Regions from separate parts of the Undibacterium sp. Ji49W genome, predicted to be linked through region 3. Evidence: predicted binding sites of a transcription regulator. Region 3 holds the regulator's gene; each other region holds the start of a gene.
What was found. The regulator HrcA, encoded in region 3, represses chaperone genes, less so after heat shock. The targets are predictions, from matches to a motif close to TTAGCACTCNNNNNNNNNGAGTGCTAA.
Positions count from the first base shown of each region.

Region 1: a site for HrcA is predicted at 2,352-2,378, ahead of groES (co-chaperone GroES). Genes of this name have one in related genera too.
Region 2: a site for HrcA is predicted at 2,178-2,204, ahead of rpoH (RNA polymerase sigma factor RpoH). Genes of this name have one in related genera too.

Region 1 is NZ_JBMPOW010000023.1:65,740-70,372, forward strand. It holds gene groL (chaperonin GroEL) at 304-1,956, opposite strand; gene groES (co-chaperone GroES) at 1,998-2,288, opposite strand; gene ACO0LK_RS23570 (ABC transporter substrate-binding protein) at 2,739-3,854, shown strand; gene ACO0LK_RS23575 (diguanylate cyclase) at 3,872-4,633, shown strand, end outside.
Region 2 is NZ_JBMPOW010000002.1:153,952-158,584, forward strand. It holds gene ftsY (signal recognition particle-docking protein FtsY) at 1-239, shown strand, start outside; gene ACO0LK_RS03105 (cell division ATP-binding protein FtsE) at 379-1,053, shown strand; gene ACO0LK_RS03110 (cell division protein FtsX) at 1,094-2,008, shown strand; gene rpoH (RNA polymerase sigma factor RpoH) at 2,270-3,169, shown strand; gene ACO0LK_RS03120 (alpha/beta fold hydrolase) at 3,452-4,396, opposite strand; gene ACO0LK_RS03125 (CGNR zinc finger domain-containing protein) at 4,588-4,633, shown strand, end outside.
Region 3 is NZ_JBMPOW010000001.1:282,939-287,571, reverse strand. It holds gene dapB (4-hydroxy-tetrahydrodipicolinate reductase) at 1-286, opposite strand, end outside; gene ACO0LK_RS01245 (outer membrane protein assembly factor BamE) at 293-862, opposite strand; gene fur (ferric iron uptake transcriptional regulator) at 938-1,366, shown strand; gene ACO0LK_RS01235 (response regulator) at 1,498-1,881, opposite strand; gene hrcA (heat-inducible transcriptional repressor HrcA) at 2,038-3,057, opposite strand; gene ACO0LK_RS01225 (HAD family hydrolase) at 3,291-3,977, opposite strand; gene ACO0LK_RS01220 (NAD kinase) at 4,053-4,633, shown strand, end outside.

The sequences.
Region 1 (4,633 bases), on a different contig from region 3:
CGGAATATCGGCCATGGGCAAGCGCTATTTTTCTGCAAGATCATTGCAAATTTGAAACGCCAGCCCTTCAATATGAAAATTTTCTTTCAAGTGCGGCAGTATCCAAGCCACAGATGTTTTCTGTCAAGCAGGCGATGGAAAAATTGGTTTTCTGGTGTTGTTCTATATGATTTATAGCGAAAATTGCATGTTGAAATGAGGATAGCGAGTATGCAGGGGGATGCACAGACAACAAAAAGCCCCGCAACTTGCGTTGCGGGGCTTTGAGCAATGCGACTCTGTGTGAGTAGCGAAGTGCAGCTATTACATCATGCCGCCCATACCACCCATACCGCCCATGCCACCCATATCACCACCACCCATGCCGCCTGCTTTGTCTTCAGACAATTCAGCAACCAGAGCGTCAGTAGTCAGGATCAGGCCAGCAACAGATGCTGCATTTTGCAATGCAGAGCGAGTTACTTTAGCTGGGTCCAGAATACCCATTTCTATCATGTCGCCGTATGTGTCATTGGCAGCATTGAAGCCGTAGTTGCCTTTGCCATTGATGATGGCGTTCACAACAACGCTAGGTTCGCCACCGGCGTTAGCAACGATTTCACGCAGAGGTGCTTCGATTGCTTTCAGAACCAGTTTGATACCTGCTTCTTGATCTGGATTGTCGCCTTTGATGTCGCCAGCAGCTTGACGTGCGCGCAGCAGGGCAACGCCACCGCCAGGAACAACGCCTTCTTCTACGGCAGCGCGAGTTGCGTGCAGAGCATCTTCAACGCGTGCTTTTTTCTCTTTCATTTCAACTTCAGTTGCAGCACCAACTTTGATCACAGCAACGCCGCCTGCCAGTTTGGCAACGCGTTCTTGCAGTTTTTCACGGTCGTAGTCAGAAGTTGCTTCTTCGATTTGCGCGCGGATTTGTTTAACGCGTGCTTCGATACCTACAGCCTGGCCAGCGCCATCGATCACGGTGGTGTTTTCTTTACCGATTTCGATGCGTTTAGCTTGGCCCAGATCAGCCAGAGTAGCTTTTTCCAGTGTCAGGCCAACTTCTTCAGCAATCACTTGACCACCGGTCAGGATAGCGATGTCTTCCAGCATGGCTTTGCGACGGTCACCGAAGCCTGGAGCCTTGACAGCTGCAGTTTTCAGGATGCCACGGATGTTGTTCACAACCAGAGTTGCCAGCGCTTCGCCATCAACATCTTCAGCGATGATCAGCAGTGGACGGCCGGATTTTGCAACTTGTTCCAGTACTGGCAGCAGGTCACGGATGTTCGAGATTTTTTTGTCGAACAACAGGATGAACGGGTTTTCCAGGATAACGGATTGTTTTTCTGGATTGTTGATGAAGTATGGTGACAGGTAGCCACGGTCAAACTGCATACCTTCAACGATGTCGAGTTCGTTGTCCAGGGATTTGCCGTCTTCAACAGTGATCACGCCTTCTTTGCCGACTTTGTCCATTGCTTTTGCAATGATGTCGCCGATGTTTGCATCGGAGTTGGCAGAGATGGAACCAACTTGAGCGATTTCTTTGTTGGTTGTTGTTGGCTTGGACAAAGTTTTGATTTCAGCAACGATGGCTGTCACCGCTTTGTCGATACCGCGTTTCAAGTCAGTTGGGTTGAAGCCAGCTGCTACATATTTGAAACCTTCGCGAACGATGGCTTGTGCCAGAACGGTCGCTGTGGTTGTACCGTCACCAGCATTGTCAGAAGTGCGGGAAGCCACTTCTTTCACCAGTTGTGCACCCATGTTTTCCAGCTTGTCTTTCAGTTCGATTTCTTTAGCAACCGAGACGCCGTCTTTAGTGACTGTAGGTGCGCCGAAAGAGCGTTCCAGAACAACGTTACGGCCTTTAGGGCCCAGGGTGACTTTAACTGCGTTCGCCAGGATGTTGACGCCATTAACGATCTTCGCACGTGCGTCATCGCCAAAAATTACTTGTTTAGCTGCCATATTAATTCTCCGAATTCTTTAATTGATATCGTGGATGCCGATTACTTCTGTACGACCGCGAAGATATCTTCTTCACGCATCACCAGAACTTCGTTGCCGTCAACCTTGACAGCCTGACCAGAATATTTGCCGAACAAAACGCGGTCGCCAACTTTAACGTCCAGGGCGCGCACAGTACCGTTGTCCAGCAATTTGCCAGGACCAACAGCCAGTACTTCACCTTGATCTGGCTTTTCAGCAGCAGCATCAGGCAGAACGATACCGGATGCAGTCTTTGTTTCTTGATCCAGGCGTTTCACGATCAGGCGATCGTGCAGGGGACGAAGGTTCATACAAGCTCCTTTAAATTTGCGAGTAATTACTATTGGAATTCAATTAAGCTGGGGAAAGACTTGTTAGCACTCTCTCCCAACGAGTGCTAAGTATATGGGCGAGCTCTATGCTTTTCAAGACAGAAAAATGGACTAAATTAAAATTTCCTTAAAAATCATGCGTTTATGATGTCAAAACCATGATTTTTAATATACTTAAAGCAATGATTTCCGCGTCATCAATAAAAATGTTGCCGTATGGTAAATGTGAGTTTTTGTGACTTGATCGTTTTTGTTGCGCTAAATCATCGAAAATACTGCCTATAAATTAAGCGAAGTGTTTGAGCTGCCAGTGCATGTGGCGGGCAAATCGCCTGAATAACTAACACCGGTGCAAATGCTTGATGCCTGTGCGGCAAACGAGCCGTTTGGCTGAATAAGCCTGGCAGACCGGGCGCGCGGAGGCTTCAAATGTGGTGGGTAAGGTTGTGTGCAGCGTTCTGCTGTGTTATCGGCGTGGGTTTGCCTGCTTCGGCATTGGCCATGTCGGTCACTTTTCTGAACCCCGGAAAATCAGATGAAATCTATTGGGTGACTGCGGCCAACAGTATGGCCGCAGCTGCCAGCAGCCTTGGTATCAGGCTGGAAGTCTTGTATGCCGAGCGCGATCACCTGAAACCCCTGGAATTTGCCAGACAGATTGCTGCCCGTCCGGCAGCAGCGCGCCCTGATTATGTGGTGCTGCCAAATGATTATGCGGTTGGGCCAGAAGTATTGCGCACGCTGGATGCGGCAAATATCAAGACTTTCTTTGCCTACAGCGGCATTACTGAACAAAGTGAACGCGCCATAGTCGGTCGTCCGCGCCAGATCTACAAGAACTGGCTGGGCAGTCTCGAACCCAGGGCAGAAGACGCAGGTTATATTACCGCCCGCAAGCTGATAGAACGTGGTCGTGCTGAAAAATGGACGGCGACTGACGGCAAGCTGCATTTGCTGGCGATTGCCGGGGACCGTTCTACCACCACTTCCTTTAAACGCACCGAAGGCATGCGCCGTGCCGTAGCCGAAACCAGGGACGTTGTACTGGATCAGATAGTCTACGGCGAATGGAGTCGTGCCAAGGCACAGGAACAAAGCATGTGGCTATACCAGCGCTATCCGCAGACGCGGCTGATCTGGACCGCCAATGACCTGATGGCATTCGGTGCAATCGAAAGCTGGCGTGTGCGTGGTGGCAATCCAGGGCGTGATGCCAGTTTTAGCACCATCAATACCTCATCCGAGGCATTTACTGCGCTGGAATCTGGATCGCTGACAGCCTTGTCTGGCGGCCACTTCATCGCTGGGGCATTTAGCCTGGTGATGCTGTATGACTACCACCATGGCAAGGATTTTATTAACGAAGGTCTGGAGCTGGAACGTTCCATGTTTATCTTATTTACGCCAGAAGAGGCCCGCCTTTTCCAGAGCAGGTTCGGCGACATGAATTTTTCCCGTGTTGATTTCAGAAAATTCAGCAAGGTTTTCAATCCGGCTGTAAAAAAATATAACTTCAGTTTTCGCCAGTTGTTGGCAAAAATGTGATCGCTACAGATGTACCTATGAATACCGCACCCTTACAATCCATCGCCAGTTTGCTGATACGCCGCGTCTTCGCATGGGTGATCCTGTGCGTGATCGCCATCAGCGGCTTGCAGGCATGGATGAACTATAGGGCGATAGAAGACAATTTCAACATGTCGGTGAACGATGTGGCGCATGCCCACTTGCCGTTGCTGTCAGTGGCGATATGGGATATTGAACCGCATACCATACAAAAACAGATCAAACTGATATTGAAAAATACCACGATCGCATATGTAGTAATACGTGCCAGCACCGGCCAGGAATTTGTTGGTGGCGATGCCAATCGCATGGCTGGTGGTCAGCACATTATTTTTGAAATTCCGGCACCGACGGATGCGCAAAAACCGGTAGGTACCGCCGAGTTTGTCGTCGACAGAACCATGCTGAAAAATGAGTTGTGGCGCAGCCTGATCATTGTCGTGCTGGGCGTGCTGGTCTTGTCGATATTTATTTTCGTGGCGGTAGTGGCGATTTTGCGGCGCGACCTGGAACGCCCCATGCGGCAACTGGCTGATTTTGTCAAAAACCTACAGGCGAATAAAATTTCTACCAGGCTGGAATTGCAGCTTGAACCCGGCCATATCTATAATGAAATTGACCTGGTGGTAGATGGCTTTCGCACCATGCAGGCCCGTATAGAAAAGCATATAGCCAACCAGGATGCGCTGGTGTTAGAGCGCACCAGGCAACTGGAAACCGCCATGCAAACGCTCAAGCAATTGTCGATTACCGATGGC
Region 2 (4,633 bases), on a different contig from region 3:
TGCTGATCATCGATGGCAATACTGGCCAAAATGCCCTGGCACAGGTCAAGGCTTTTGACGATGCATTGCAACTCACTGGCCTTGTCATCACTAAACTGGATGGTACGGCCAAAGGCGGCGTATTAGCTGCGATTGCCAAAAACCGCCCGGTACCTGTGTATTTCATCGGTGTTGGTGAACAGATTGAAGATTTGCAACCCTTTAATGCACAGGAATTTGTGGATGCCCTGCTGAATTGATGTCGGTCAGGTTCAATCGCTTGGGACGACATTAACATATCAGTAAGTGCAAATCGCTTCAGTGCTGCTGCATTAAATTACTAACCCAAAATTTGAATGCTCACTTCCACTTCTTTCGTTCACTCTGAATTGGCCGACCATGATAGTCTTTGAACACGTCAGCAAACAATATTCGCAAGATGCCTATGCACTGAAAGATGTATCGCTGTCGATTGCCGATGGTGAACTGATTTTTCTGGCAGGCCCTTCCGGTGCTGGCAAATCCACTCTGTTGAAAATGATCGCGGGCATAGAAAAGCCCAGTAGCGGCCGGGTCAGCGTCAACGGCCAGGACATCAGCAAGCTGAAAACCAGCAGCCTGCCCTATCTGCGCCGCAAGCTGGGCCTGATACTGCAAGACCAGAAATTATTGAATGACCGCAGCGTGCTGTCGAATGTGATGCTGCCCCTGGTTGTCACTGGTGCTTCATCCACTGAAGCAGAGCAGCGTGCCCGCATCGCCCTGGAAAAAGTCGGATTGCCGGACAAGGCAGCCAGCTTGCCCATGGCATTGTCTGGCGGTGAACAGCAAAGGGTGGCGATAGCCCGCGCCATCGTGAATCGTCCACAGATCATACTGGCAGACGAACCGAGCGCCTTTCTGGACCGCGAAAATGCCAACAAGGTACTGGGTGCGCTCAAGGCTTTCCAGAGTGCAGGCGTGACCTGCATTATTTCCAGCCATGACGAACAGTTTCTTGACCAGGCCAGCCGCGTCATTTACCTGAGCCAGGGCCAGGTCGTTAATACCTGGAAATCATCACTCGCTGCCTGATCCACTTACCCTACATTAGCTGCCCGCAGAGGAAGAATTCATGACCATCTGGTTTCGCCAGCATTTGTTTGCCTTAAAAAGTGCCCTGACCCATTTACGCGGCAGCCCCGGTAATTTCCTGTTCAATGTGCTGGTAGTTGCCATTGCGCTGGCATTGCCCATCGCCGGTCTGACGCTGATAGAAAATATCCGCCCCATCTCATCACAATTGTCGATAGAACCGGAAATCAGCATCTTTGTCAGCCCGGATACGCCACGGCCAACCGCAACTGCCTTGTCGATACCGATCAAAAAGTTGCTCAAAGAAAAAAATATTACGGCCAGCCTGAACTTCATCCCCAAGGACAAGGCCTTGGCCAGTCTGGAACAGTCATCCAATCTGGCCGAAGTGCTGTCCACGCTGGGTGGCAACCCTTTGCCGGATGCCTATATCCTGTCACTATCGAACAATGATGCTGGCAAGCTGGATATGCTGGTGGAAGAAATCAGGCAGATGCCTGATGTCGATATCGTGCAACTGGATTCGGCCTGGGTCAAACGGCTGGCGGCACTGGTACAAATCATGCAGCTGGGCTTGTTGTTCCTGGCGATAACGCTTTCTGTCGTGGTCGTGGTGGTGGTGTTCAATGCCACCCGGCTGCAAGTGATTTCTCATCAATCAGAAATTGCCGTTACCCGCCTGCTGGGGGCGACCAATAGTTTTATCCATAAACCGTATTACTATACTGGTGCCCTGCTTGGTTTGCTCGCTGGTGGCGTCGCTTTGGGCTTGATCGCTGCATCTTTGCAGCCCTTGAACCGGGCAATAGCAGAATTTGCCAAGCTGTATGCGTCTGAGTTCCATCTGCAACCACTGGGTCTGCTGCCCAGCCTGTTATTACTGGCCGTCAGCATGTTGCTGGGCCTGGTCGGGGTATGGCTGTCCGTCAGACGGCAACTGGCAAGGGCCAGTTAAATCATGGGTAAAGCGCCAAGAGAATTACATTCAGATCGTCTTGTAAAGCTAAAATTTACCTCGTTGAATGCAACTTTTGGGACTGGCAGCCATCCAAGCCTTATAAGTACTTCATATTAATACAAGTTTTTCGATAGATTTTTTTGATGGAATTCATAGAATCACAGTATTAGCACTCTTCTCAAGAGAGTGCTAATATAGGAACTTGAACGTGCCAGATCGGGTAATTCATACTCAAGATGGCAGCAATGAGGAGGAAAAATGGCAACAACTACGACACAATTAATCCCCGCTTCTGACAGCACCGCACTGGCCCTTGGCTTTAGCGGCACGCTGGGAAATATTGATGCCTATATCTCGGCAGTCAATCGCCTGCCCATGCTCACGCATGAGGAAGAGATTGATTATGCAAAAAAATTGCGTAACGACAATGATCTCGCAGCAGCGCAACAACTGGTTATGTCGCATCTGCGCCTGGTTGTCTCGATTGCACGCGGCTACCTGGGTTATGGCCTGCCACACGCAGACCTGATCCAGGAAGGCAATATCGGCCTGATGAAGGCCGTCAAGCGTTTCGATCCTGACCAGGGCGTACGTCTGGTGTCCTATGCCATGCACTGGATCAAGGCAGAGATGCATGAGTACATCCTGAAAAACTGGCGCCTGGTCAAAGTAGCAACAACCAAAGCACAGCGCAAGTTGTTCTTTAACCTGCGCAGCCATAAAGAAGGCCTGGACGCGATGACACCGAAGCAGATTGATGCCCTGGCATCAACGCTGGATGTGAAACGCGAAGAAGTCATCGAGATGGAAATGCGTTTGTCCGGCCATGATATTGCGCTGGATGCACCGACAGATGATGACGATGAGAAATTCGCTCCCATCGCTTATCTGAAGACAGAATCCGATGAGCCTACCCGTGTGCTGGAAACACGCCAGTACGATCGCCTGCAAAGCGAAGGTCTGGAATCAGCGCTGTCCAAGCTGGATGCACGTTCACGTCACATCATCGAAGCACGCTGGTTGAAAAATGATGATGGTACCGGTGCTACCCTGCATGAACTGGCCGATGAATACGGTGTATCTGCCGAACGCATACGCCAGATCGAAAGTGCAGCATTGAAAAAAATGAAAGGCAGCCTCGCCAGTTTCACATCCTGATCCTGATTCTGATCCTGACAACGGCGCGACATGAAAAAGGCACTCATCATTGAGTGCCTTTTTTACTTTGAACTCCAGCACCGAAGTTTGCTGGACTACGCCACAGCCAGATACAGCAGGTTTATCAATAATTTAGGCGAGTTCAACATATGCCTGTGTTCCGAAACCTGGCCTTGCGTCCGACCACCTGACTCCTATCCGGCCCTTGGAATCCGGGCCCTTCCAAGGAATCATCATGGCTATGATCAAACTCACTACCACGTTGTCTCCATCTTCACTTACTCAACGACGGGGAATATTGCGATCCAGAAATTGATGGATTACAGACCCGATTTCGCTCACATGCGTTTCCAATGCAAAGTGCCCAGTGTCATAGAAACGTACTTCAGCATTTGGAATATCGCGCTTGAATGCTTCCGCGCCTGGCGGCAGGAAGAACGGATCGTTTTTGCCCCACACGGCGAGAAGCGGTGGATGGTATTTTCGGAAGTAAGCTTGGAATTCCGGATAGCGCGCGACGTTCGTTGCGTAATCAAGGAATAGATCCAGTTGAATGTCTGCATTGCCAGGGCGGGCGACCAACGCGGCATCCAAGGTATACGTTTCTGGTGCAATAATGTTCGCGTCAGTTACACCGGTCGTGTATTGCCATTTGATCGCATCGAGCTTAAAGAAATCACTCAACGCATTGCGATTGGCTTCCGATGGGTCTTTCCAATATTTCTGGATCGGACTCCAGCCTTCACTCAGGCCTTCATCGTACGCATTGCCGTTTTGGGAAATGATTGCGGTGATGCGTTCAGGATGTGCGACTGCCAGTCGCCAGCCAACCGGTGCGCCATAATCGAATACTTCAATCGCGTACTTCTGCAATTTCAGCACTTCGGTAAAGCGATCGATGGTCTTCGCGAGATTGTCGAACGTGTAAGCGTATTGTGACCGATCAGGGCTTTGGGTGAAACCGAAACCTGGCAAGTCAGGTGCGATCACATGGTAGCGATCAGCAAGCATCGGAATCAGCTTGCGATACATGAACGACGAAGTCGGAAAACCATGCAACAACAAGATGGTCGGGTTCGACGGGCTACCGGCTTCACGGTAAAACACGTTCACGTTGTCCACTTGGACATAGTGAAGACTGACATCCGTCGCACCAACTTTATCTGTAACCGGCGACGAATGCGGTTTTGCTGCGTGGCCTGGGGTACTGGCAACGATGCCTGCCATACCGATGGCAGCAAATGCTCCCACCAACGTGTGATTGAACTTCATGGGTGATACCTCCATTGCAAATTTAAAAAATGTACACATTTCGGCGTAACCGGTAAATGCTTAAATATAGGTTACATTTGCTTTTGTAACCTGTCAAAGTATTTTTATAGGTTACAATGATTCATTGCGATTTGGAGGTTGTTATTATGGATACGGAAACTGGAACAAATAGCCCGGCGCTTTTTGTGGGAG
Region 3 (4,633 bases):
TCTTGATGCCATGCGCAGCACAATACTCAAGATGCTTGAGCGTACCTTCAGGGCGGGTGAAGTCGATCAGGTAGGCGGCATCAGCCAGGCCTTTTGCCAGATCCGACTCGATCAGCACGCCTGTCGGCTTACCCAGGCTGAGACCCGCATCGGTACCCAGTGCGGGCGAACCAGGCACATCCAGCGCGCCAGCCAGCACCAGGTCATCAGCAGCACTGATTGCCTCTACCAACATTTTCCCCATACGGCCAGAAGCACCCGCTACGGCAATTTTCAAGGCTGTCATAGTATTTTATTTCTCTTTTTTCTTGGCCGGACCATCAGTATCAATCACCGACTGTACGCGATTCACGCCCAGAGCGGATTCGGTAATGCGGGCCAGATAATCTTTTTCAGTCGGCAGGTTACCGCCTTCAAACTTGGCAACAGTGTTATTTTTGAAATACACTGATACGCGACTGGTGATTTGTTCGCCATTGCCCTTGGTCAGACGGAAAGGATAATCCCAGCGGTCTTCGTGGAACATGTCAGTCAACAATGCCGTACCCAGCAAAAAGCGTACTTGCTCACGGGTCATGCCTTCTTTCAACTGGGAAATCATTTCCTGTGACACGAAGTTACCCTGCTGGATAGGTACGCGGTAAGGCGAGATGTAGCTGAGCAGCTTGGCAAAGCCAGTAGGTGCAATCACCTGGGCGCCGCTGGTATCACCAGTGCTTGTTGGCGTGGCATACACCGAAGTTTTGTCTGCACTGGACAAGAAAGGCAAAGCTGACGAACATGCAGTCAGGCAGGTAAGCAGTGCCAGACCAGCAGCACGGCCCAGCGTGGTCCGTTTTGAAGCTGAAAACAACAAACGCATAGGTAACCTCATTATTGAGCAACAAGCCCTAAAACCCGATATCATAAAGCAGATAGCAAATTTTTGATCGAAAACATGACAAACAGCACTCCAAACCTGAAGGCCAGCGGCCTGAAAGCGACCCTTCCACGACTGAAGATACTGGAAATTTTCCAGAACAGCCGGGTTCGCCATTTGACAGCGGAAGACGTGTACAAGATCCTTCTGAATGAAAATATGGATGTCGGTTTAGCAACAGTATATCGCGTCCTGACGCAATTTGAACAGGCTGGCCTGCTCAATCGCAATCATTTCGAAACCGGCAAGGCTATTTTTGAACTGAACGAAGGCTCCCACCATGACCACCTGGTCTGTCTTGACTGTGGCAGGGTGGAAGAATTTTTTGATGAAGAAATTGAACAGCGCCAGCACAAGGTGGCACTGGAACGTGGCTTCAAGATTGCCGAACATGCGCTGGCGATTTACGGCAACTGCACCAAAGCCAATTGCGAACACAAGGCCTGAGACTCATTGCTTACTCATTACTTATCCATTGCTTATTCATTGCTCAATCCCAGCCATGACAACGCAATCGAGCTCGTAATCTCATAGTAAGGCAGGCACGTCTGCGTGCCTGCTTTACTACTACATCCACATCACTTGCTGATTTTGGCAACCACACCCGCTACCGTATCAATGATCTTTTGTGCATTGAATGGCTTGAGTACATAGCCGTGAATACCAGTCTTGACTGCTTCTGCGATGGTTGCCTGGTCCTTGTTGGCGGTGACCATCAATACACGGGCAGTTGGTACTAACTCTTTCAGACGCGGCAAAATCTCGATGCCGCTGATTTTGGGCATGACCACGTCCAGCATGATCAGGTGTGGCTTGAGCTTGACGGCCATTTCCAGCCCGGTGCTGCCGTCCGCTGCCTCGCCTACGACATCGTAGCCCTCGCTGCGCAGAATGACTCTCAACACTTCCCTGGTGACGTCGTTATCGTCTACCAGTAATATTTTCACGTTCTTTTTGTCCATATCAATATTTTCAGTCACAAGTGTAAGAGATGCTTGCGCCATCAAGATGGCTGAACGTCCTTGCGCGCCTGGACTACTTCGGCAAGGCACATGATTTCAATTGTTCACTGGCTATTCAATGCTTATTAGTTAGTGGTGACCACTAATGGCGACCAGTTACTGGCTCAGCGCATTCGACAATAATTTTGCAGTGATATCAACTATCGGTATCACTCTTTCATACGCCATGCGGGTCGGGCCTATGACACCCAGCGTTCCCACTATCTTACCGTTAACGTCATAGGGTGCGGTAACAATGCTCATTTCTTCCATGGGAACGAGTTGTGATTCACCACCGATAAAGATCTGCACGCCAGTCGCCTTGCTCGATACATCCAGCAACTGCATCAGGCTGCTTTTTTGCTCGAACATGTCAAACAACTTGCGCAAAGAACCCATGTTGGACGACAGGTCCTGCACATTCAGCAAATTGCGCTCACCGGATATGACGACTTCGTCGCTATGTTCATCCATGGCATCACTGCCCGCTTCCACTGCTGCCTGCATCAGCCGGGTCATATCATTTTGCAGTTGCCGCAATTCGTTGTTGATGCGGTTACGGGCATCTGCAAAACTTAAACCACCAAAATTCTGGTTCAGGTAATTGGCCGCATGCACCAACTGCCCCTGGTTATAGTCGACATCGGTCAGCAACAGCCGATTGTGGACATCGCCGGTAGGCGACACCACTACCAGCAAGATACGCTTTTCCGACAGGCGTAAAAATTCAACTTGCTGGAATATCGACTCCGTACGCGGTGTCATGACGACACCGGCAAACTGTGACAGCGATGACAGTATCTGCGCGGCATTGGCGATCAGTTTTTGCGGCGGCTGCGACGACATGCCCGACTGCAGACGTGACTCCAGACCGACTTCGCTGATCTCTTGCACGGTAAGCAATTTATCCACAAACACCCGATAACCACGCGGCGTAGGTATACGCCCCGCCGACGTGTGCGGACTGGCAACAAAACCCATCTCTTCCAGGTCAGCCATGACGTTGCGTATGGTCGCTGGCGACAATTCCAGGCCAGAAATTTTTGACAGGGCGCGGGAGCCCACAGGCTGGCCATCGGCGATATACCGTTCGACCAGCGCTTTTAATAAGGTTTGAGCGCGAATATCAAGTTGCATAGTTTCATTTTATGCGTTCATGCCAGCAATGAACATAAAAAGTTAGGACTTACGCAAAATTGTCCCAGCAAGGCTATCGCTTTTAGGAAACATCCCTTGTAGGGGATGTTCGTTATGTCGGCAGGCAACATGTTGCCTGAAACCCCGACTACACCGTAGCGACGAAGACAGTACTTTAGTACGACTAGGCGCTACAACGCAGTTGGGGCGGTTTTGCGTAAGTCCTAAAAGTTTCATATCCACTGTACCAACTCATGCAGGCTGGCAAATTCTGCATCCGGCCTGATATGTATATGGCGTTCATCCTCGATTTTCAAACCCTTGCGATTCATCCAGCCACCTTGCAGGCCAGCCTGTTGCGCACCTTGCACATCCAGCAACAAATCATCCCCCACATACAATACTTCTGACGGTGCTACTTGCAGCGCATCACAGGCCGCCAGGAAGATCCGTGGGTCAGGCTTGGCACAGCCAAAGCGGTAAGCTGCTATCGATACCTTGAAATGCCCGGCAATACCAATGGCCGACAAATCGGCGAAGCCATTCGAGACCGTGCCCAGGATTATCTTTTTTTCCAGTGCCAGCAAGCCTGACCTGACGTCTTCATACATATCCACCTTGTTCCTGGCATCGGCGAACACGGCCATGGCATGATCGGCTTTTTCTGCCGGTATGCCATGTTCCTGAAAGACTTCGCTGAGCAGGGTATGGCGCAGCGCCCACAAATCGTATTGAAAACGCGGATCGGCAGATACCAGGATATTCCTGCGTTCACGCAGTTTTTCCACACTGTAATTTTGAGCGACCACGGGTACATGTTCATGCATCCATTGCTGCAACACCGCTTCGGCATGGCGTATTACTGGCACGACAGGCCACAAGGTATCATCCAGATCCAGCAAAACTGCTTTTAATGTCATAAAGTGCACTCAATTGATTCATTCCTGGCTTAATTATGGTCTAATCTGAGGCATCATGTCACCTCCACCTTGTTTATGACTGTCCAGGCCAAAACCATTGCACTTGTTGGAAAATATAATGCCGCCGGTATCGCGGATTCAATGACCGAACTGGCAAACTTTCTGGAGCAAGCAGGACATCACGTCGTTATCGAGGCAGAAACAGCGCAATACCCGCAACTGGCGCAGTTCGCGACCATGACTGTTCCTGAAATCGGCAAATCTGCCGATGCCGCCATCGTCATCGGTGGTGATGGCACCATGCTGGGCATCGCGCGTCAGTTGGCTCCGTATAACGTCCCGCTGATAGGTGTCAACCAGGGTCGTCTGGGGTTTATTACCGATATCGCACTCGACCGCATGGTGCCTGCAATTACCGACATACTGGATGGCAAATATGCATCCGAACGCCGTAGTCTGCTACAGGCCATCGTGGTACGTGATGGTGACCAGATTTTTAGCGGCGTCGCCTTCAATGATATCGTGGTGTCACGCGGGGCCGGGTCCGGCATGGTGGAACTGCGGGTCGAAGTCGACGGCCATTTCATGTACAACCAGCGTTCTGACGGTTTGATCGTGTCTACACCGACTGGTTCCACCGCATATGCCCTGTCTGC